DNA from 3 places in the Shinella sp. 1A1 genome. Region 2 is predicted to be linked to each of the others. Evidence: riboswitches for the same ligand, from Rfam matches in the RefSeq annotation. Region 2 holds a riboswitch; each other region holds the start of a gene.

Region 1 (2,260 bases), on a different replicon from region 2:
TGGATGACCTTGCGCAGCGCCTCGTCGCGCGCGCCGAGCATCAGCACGTTCTTCATCGCCAGCTTCGGATCGTCCGTGCGGAAGATCACGCCGTTGCCGCGCACCGTGCGGTCGATCGTGAGGCGGCCTTCCTCCTCGGTCGGGGCGATGGCGACGGCGAAATACATGCGGCCGGGCTTGCGCGATATGCCGGCGAAGAACTGGTCCTCGTCGCCGATCTCGGCCAGGAAATTGGCCATGTAGAAGGCCCATTGTACGTTTTCGAACTCCGCGAAGCGGCTGTTGGCGACGGTAATGTGGCAATAGCCGAGATGCGGCGTCCCGGCCAGCGTGCGGTGGAAGACCAGCTTGGGAAAGCGGATCGACCGGTGGAAGCCGTTGATGCGCTCGTGGGTGATGTCGCCGGCGCGCTCCAGCTTGCGGCCGGTGCGCTCGGCCACTTCCTGGTAGCTGAGATAACGCTTCTCGCTCGGGCTCCAGGCGATGCTCCGGTCGATGCGGCCGGTGCGCAGGAACTCCGTGTGCACGGCGGATCGGGGCGGATTGGCCCGCTTGAAGGCGACGGCGTCGTAGTACCGGAATTTCGTCTGCTGCACGCCTCGGGCACTCCATCCACGCGTCCTGTCCGGCAAAAGTTTATGGAAACGTCGTTAAGTATTTGTTTCAACCCGCGACGTCGCAAACCCGTAAGGAATATGGTCGCAATATGACAAGGGTTGTCGCTCCGGTGCCGACGGGTCGAAAGAGCGGGAAGAGCCCCCGGATTTGAAGCCTATCCATATGAGATATCAGGTGAAATAGAGGCCGCAGGTATCGATCTCCATGGTTGTGGCCTGTCGTCAAATCAAGAGGCCGTGTCGTTTTCCGGCATGCCGTTCGGACGTAGTTGCGCTTAGATAGGTCTACTCAAGGCGTCACCCTCGGCAGAGGGCGCGAAAATTGGGAAGCCGGTTGAATTCCGGCGCTGCCCCCGCAACGGTGTTGGAGGCGTGGAGAGGCCGACGGAGGAGGAACCCGGAAGGCGCCACGACAGTCCCGAAAGGACGCTCCTCAGCCCGGAAACCAGCCTGGAGGAACGATCGTGACGGCTGCGGCGGGCGGCCGGGAAGCGTGCAGTTCCGGGCCTGGCACCCGGGGGCCGTCTCCTTCCGTACGCCTCGGCGAATTTGGATATCTGAGGATCCCGGCATGGACATTCGCAGCGACGTGCTCCGCAAGCTCAAGAACCGGCGCGAAGGCTACAGCCTCGAGCAGGCCTTCTACACCGACCCCGATTACTACAAGCTCGACCTGGAGACGATCTGGTACCGCGACTGGCTGTTCGTCGGCCACGATTGCGAGATCCCGAAGGCCGGCAACTATTTCACCGTGCAGGTCGGCGACTATCCCGTCGTCATCACCCGCGACCGCGCGGGCACCGTGCGCGCGCTGCACAATGCCTGCCGCCATCGCGGCTCGCGCGTCTGCTCGCAGCACAGGGGCAGCGCCGCCAAGCTCGTCTGTCCCTATCACCAGTGGACCTACGAACTCGACGGTTCGCTGCTCTTCGCCCGCCACATGGACGAGAATTTCGACAAGAGCGAGCATGGCCTCAAGCCGGTCCATTGCCAGACGGTCGGCGGCTACATCTTCATCTGTCTCGCCGAGGAAGCGCCGGACTTCGCGCCCTTCGTCTCGCTCGTCGAGCCCTATATCGCCCGCCATCGTCTCGGCGAGACGAAGATCGCCTTCGAAAGCACCATCGTCGAGAAGGGCAACTGGAAGCTCGTCTGGGAGAACAACCGCGAGTGCTACCACTGCGCGGCCAACCATCCCGAGCTCTGCCGCACCTATCCGGAAGCGCCGAGCGCGACCGGCGTGCAGGGCGCGCAGGACGATCCGGAAATCTCCGGCCACTGGGCCAAGTGCGAGGCCGCCGGCCTGCCGAGCCAGTTCCGCATGTCGCCGACCGGCCAGTTCCGCGCCGCGCGCATGCCGCTCATCCAGGATGCCGAGAGCTACACCATGTCCGGCGCCCGCGCCGTGCAGCGCCCGCTTTCCAGCGACGTTCTGGAAAGCCATATCGGCGCACTGCTGCTCTTCCACTATCCGACGACGTGGAACCACGTTCTGGCCGACCACGCCATCACCTTCCGCGTGCTGCCGCTCGGTCCCGAACTGACCCAGGTCACGACCAAGTGGCTGGTCAACAAGGATGCGGTGGAAGGCGTCGACTACCGTCTCGACGAGCTCACCCATGTCTGGACCGAGACCAACGACC
Region 2 (2,260 bases):
ACCAGCGCGCCGGCGAAAGCGCCGCCGGAAAGCGAGAGGACGCCGTAGCCGAGGCCGAGGATCATCACGCAGACGGCGCCGGTCGACGCGCCGGCCGATATGCCGAGCACATAGGGCTCGGCCAGCGGGTTGCGAAGCAATGCCTGGAGGATGGCGCCGCACAGCGCGAGCGAGGCCCCCGCGCTGGCCGCCACCAGCGCCCGGCTGAGACGATAGTCCCAGATGACGCCCTCATGGATGCGATTGAGCTCGAACGCCGTTGCGAAAAGCCGGTTCGACACGGCCCTTGCGGTCGTGGAAACGGGAATCGCGATCTCGCCGATGGAGACCGCGAGGCCGATCATGAGGGCAAGGAGAAGGCTGGCGGCGATGGCGAGTGCCGCAAGCACCCACCACCGATACCGCCACGAAGCGGTAATCCTCACTGCGCGAGGCCGAAGGCCTTGATGCCGTTCGCCAGCGTCTCGATGCCGTCGATCGTGCGGATCGTCGGGTTCATCGACTGGGCGTCCATCATCACGAAGTGCTTGTTCCTGACGGCATCGAGTTCCCTGGTGACGGGATCGTTTTCGAGGAAGTCGATCTTCACCTTCGGATCGTCCGCGGCATAGCGGCGGCGGTCCATGGTCGCGAGCACGATGACGGCGGGATTTGCCTGCGCGATCGTCTCCCAGCCGACCAGCGGCCATTCCTCCTCGGTCGTCACGACATTCTTCGCGCCGATGGTCTTGAGGATATAGGCCGGCGCGCTGTTCTTGCCGGCGATGAAGGCATCGCCATTGACTTCCTTGCTGGAGAACCAGAACACGACGGGCAGGTTCTTGCCGGCCGCGCCGGCGATGGACGCCACGGCATCCGCCTCGCGCTTCTTCAACTCGGCGATCAGCGCGTCGCCCCGGTCCTTCACGTCGAAGATCTCGGAGAGTTCGGCGATTTCCCGATAGACAAGGTCCATGGTGAACAGCGTCTCGCGCACGCCGTCTCCGCCGTCCGTGTTGATCTTGGCGACGCAATCGGCCGGCGCGATATAGGTCGCGATGCCGAGATCGGCGAATTGCTCGCGCTTGCCGACGGAGCCCTGCGCGCCGACATGCCATTCGAATTCCGCGGCCACCAGATCGGGTTCCTGCCCGACCACGGCCTCGAAGCTCGGATCGTTGTCCGCCAGCCTTTTGATCCTGCTATTGGCCTCGGCATATTGCGGCAGCACCGGCCCGACCCAGACCGCCGTTCCCGCGACCTTGTCGGCAAGGCCGAGCGAGAAAAGCACCTCGGTCATGCCCTGGCCGATGGAGACGATCTTCTTCGGCGCTTTCTCGAAGGTGACCTGCCGGCCGCAATTTTCGAGCGTCAGCGGATATTGGGTGGCGGCGAAAGCCGCGCCGGCAAGGCCGGTAAGGCCGAGGGCGAAGGTGATGGTTGCGATTGTCTGGCGCATGGGAGCCTCGATCTCGGGGAGGGCGGCAATACGGCGCGGCGGTGCGCGACGGATTGCTCACGCCTCGTGGACGGGAAAAGCCCAATCGAGGCGGATGAAGGCCGTATATCGGCGAAGGCTCAGGTCAAACATGTCTGCTCCCTTCCAGGCATCCCCGCCCGGCTGATTGGATCGTGTTCGACGGCAGGTCTCCTGGCTCGCGGATATCTGTCGATCACCTGCCTTCCCGCGACATCCGCAGTGGCATGGCCCTTGGCCCGGAAAAGGCCTTGCCGGCCCTTCCCGTGATGATCGGCAATCCGCTTACAGTTGCGGGGGCAGCCACGGTCTTGGTCCCTGTTGGGTCGTCCGCACCGTGTTCCCTATTAATCCCGTCGGAGCCTTCCTCCGGGAACCGTCGGGCCCAATTAGGACGCCGGTCCGCACGGCGTCAAGTGGCGTCCTGCCCGATCTCTATCCCGGGTCTCAGGCGACCTTCGCCTCCTGCCAGACCACGTGCCCGTTCCCGACCTCCCTGCGGATGGAGAGGGGCGGGGCGTAGTCGAGCGGCTTGACGGGGCTGGGCAGCTCGCCCTCGTTCGGGATGAAAAGGCGGCGTTCGCGGTCGGCGTCGGCAATGGGCACCGCATCCATCAGCTTGCGCGTATAGTCGTGCTGCGGGTTCTCGAACACCTGGGCGCGCGTGCCCATCTCGACGAAGCGGCCGGCATACATCACGGCGACGCGATGGCTGATCTGTTCCACCACCGCCATGTCGTGGCTGATGAACAGGTAGGAGATGCCGGTCTCGTTCTGGATGTCCTGCAACAGGTCGAGCACCTG
Region 3 (2,260 bases), on a different replicon from region 2:
TGAATTCAGGGCGGTTCCTGTTGTGCTCCGGCAGCAAGACGCTGAAGTCGTAATCCCGCACGTAAGAGGAGAAATTATTCCCCACAACGCCCTGAATGCGCTCGTTCGTCTTTCGATCGACGATGTTCGTTTTCAAGATCTCGATCAACGGGAAGGCTTCGTTCTTGCCCCCCGCATCGATGTTCATCTCGACGGAAATGATTTCGAGTTCGACGGAATACCGGTCGCCGTTAGGGTTATCCCAATGCGCCAGGGCGTTGAAACGATTGTCGATCATCCGCAAGGCATTGCGCAGGTTTTCCTGGCGGCTCTCCCCTCGGGCCAAATTGGCAAAATTGGTCGTGATCCGTGTATTTTCCGATGGAAGATAATCTTCATCGAAGGAAATACTCTTGATGGTAAATGTAAAATCGTTTTTCATCGCGATCGTATCCTGATTTCCGAGAAAAACCCTGCATCTGTTTTCCGATAATCAGGGCTTCCAATCTTCTTTTCCGGTTTTCTCAGTCAGCAGTCTTCGTACTCTCTGGAGCTAACGGCGGTGCGTGCTATGTAGCTGACGAAAGCATTGGCAAAAAATGGTTTTATCTCATTGAAGCATGAGACATGCTCATGGTTCTGCCCAACGCTCCCATGATCAAAGTTCGGAACGCCGTGGACATGAGTTGCCGCTTCAAGGAGGCAGGCTTCAGCGCGATGCGCATCTCCGGCACATTCCCGCGACAGACGCCTTGACCCCTTCGGCGTCATGCGACATTGGTTCGCTATCGTGGTTCTGCGGGCGAAGGTCCGGAGCTAAGAGGGAATCTCGGTGAGGGCATGGCCCGAATCCGAAGCTGCCCCCGCAACTGTAAGCGGCGAGCGAAAGTCCATTCATGTCACTGAGGCGTTCCTCGGGAAGACGGACGGAAGCAATGACCCGCAAGCCAGGAGACCTGCCGCGATAGATAACGTCCACGGGCGGGGTGTCCCGGAGTGCCGCTTTCGCGTCGGTACTTCCGTGCCGTCGTCTCTGCGTCATGTCCATGCCCTGCCGCAACCTGATGGCAGCGCCGATGACAGAGACCACGACGACAGGAAAGCCCGCCCGGAACGGCCCGACAACCCGTCTTGTCGACATCGTCTTTCCCGGAGATACCAACCATCACGGCACCCTTTTCGGGGGAACCGGCCTTGCCCTCATGGATCGCGTCGCCTTCATCGCGGCGACCCGCTTCGGGCGGGCGCCCTTCGTGACCGCCTCCTGCGAACGCATCGATTTCAAGCAGCCCGCACGCATCGGGCACATCGTGGAATTCACGGCGATCCCCATCAAGGCCGGGCGCCGTTCCCTGACCGTCGAGGTGGAAATGGCGGCGGAGACCATTGTCGGCCGCAAGCGGCACACCTGCACGCGCGGCATCTTCCACATGGTCGCCATCCCCGAAGGCGAGGATGCCGCGCGCTATGCCTTGCCCGAACTTCTTCCTGCGGAGGAACCGGAACCGAGCGAGGCCGTCACCATGGTCGATATCGTCTTCCCGGATCAGGCAAACAGCGTCGGCCGGATGTTCGGCGGCGAGGCAATCGCCTACATGACCAAGGCCGCTTTCGTCGCAGCGTCGCGCCATTCCGGCAAGCTGGTGGTGCTGGCATCATCCGAGCGCATCGACTTTGCAAGGGCAATCGAGATCGGTGAAATCGTCGAGGCGGAGGCACATGTCGAGCGCGTCGGCCGCAGCTCCATGTCCATCGAGACAAAACTCTGGTCCGAAAACCTTCTGACGGGCGAGCGGCACGTCACCGCCACGGGGCGCTTCAGCATGGTGGCGGTCGACAAGGACCACCGGCCGGTTCCAGTCCATGGCGAGGCCATCGCCCTCGAGCAAGGGAGGACATGACCATGCTGGACAGACAACATCTGTCGATCCTGCGCGAAGTCGACCGCATGGGCAGCCTGACGGCGGCGGCGGAACGGCTGAATGTGACCCAGTCCGCGCTCAGCCACACGATCCGAAAGCTCGAAGAGCGCTATGGCGTCGCCGTGTGGGAGAAGGACGGCCGCAATCTTCGCCTCACCGAGGCCGGTCGCTACATCGTCAGACTGGCGCAACGCGTCCTGCCCCAGATGGAGAGGGCCGAAGACGTCTTGTCCGACTACCGCCAGGGACAGCGGGGCTCGCTCAAAATCGGCATGGAATGCCATCCCTGCCACCAATGGCTGATGGGGGTCACGAAACCCTACCTGGTGGACTGGCCGGACGTCGACCTGGAGCTGACG

The links. Region 2 has a riboswitch for cobalamin ahead of ACZ48C_RS23435 (ABC transporter substrate-binding protein). Riboswitches for the same ligand answer to the same signal wherever they lie in the genome.
Region 1: linked by a shared signal. The riboswitch ahead of ACZ48C_RS12735 (aromatic ring-hydroxylating oxygenase subunit alpha) and the one ahead of ACZ48C_RS23435 (ABC transporter substrate-binding protein) in region 2 are both predicted to bind cobalamin.
Region 3: linked by a shared signal. The riboswitch ahead of ACZ48C_RS14445 (acyl-CoA thioesterase) and the one ahead of ACZ48C_RS23435 (ABC transporter substrate-binding protein) in region 2 are both predicted to bind cobalamin.

Annotation. Positions count from the first base shown of each region.
Region 1 is NZ_AP039671.1:2,593,924-2,596,183, reverse strand. Features, by position in the region: gene ACZ48C_RS12740 (DUF6656 family protein) at 1-596, opposite strand, end outside; cobalamin riboswitch at 893-1,085, shown strand; gene ACZ48C_RS12735 (aromatic ring-hydroxylating oxygenase subunit alpha) at 1,189-2,260, shown strand, end outside.
Region 2 is NZ_AP039672.1:1,435,993-1,438,252, reverse strand. Features, by position in the region: gene ACZ48C_RS23440 (FecCD family ABC transporter permease) at 1-425, opposite strand, end outside; gene ACZ48C_RS23435 (ABC transporter substrate-binding protein) at 422-1,438, opposite strand; cobalamin riboswitch at 1,604-1,852, opposite strand; gene ACZ48C_RS23430 (ABC transporter ATP-binding protein) at 1,904-2,260, opposite strand, start outside.
Region 3 is NZ_AP039671.1:2,952,061-2,954,320, reverse strand. Features, by position in the region: gene ACZ48C_RS14450 (DUF1852 domain-containing protein) at 1-421, opposite strand, end outside; cobalamin riboswitch at 754-957, shown strand; gene ACZ48C_RS14445 (acyl-CoA thioesterase) at 1,056-1,880, shown strand; gene ACZ48C_RS14440 (LysR family transcriptional regulator) at 1,883-2,260, shown strand, end outside.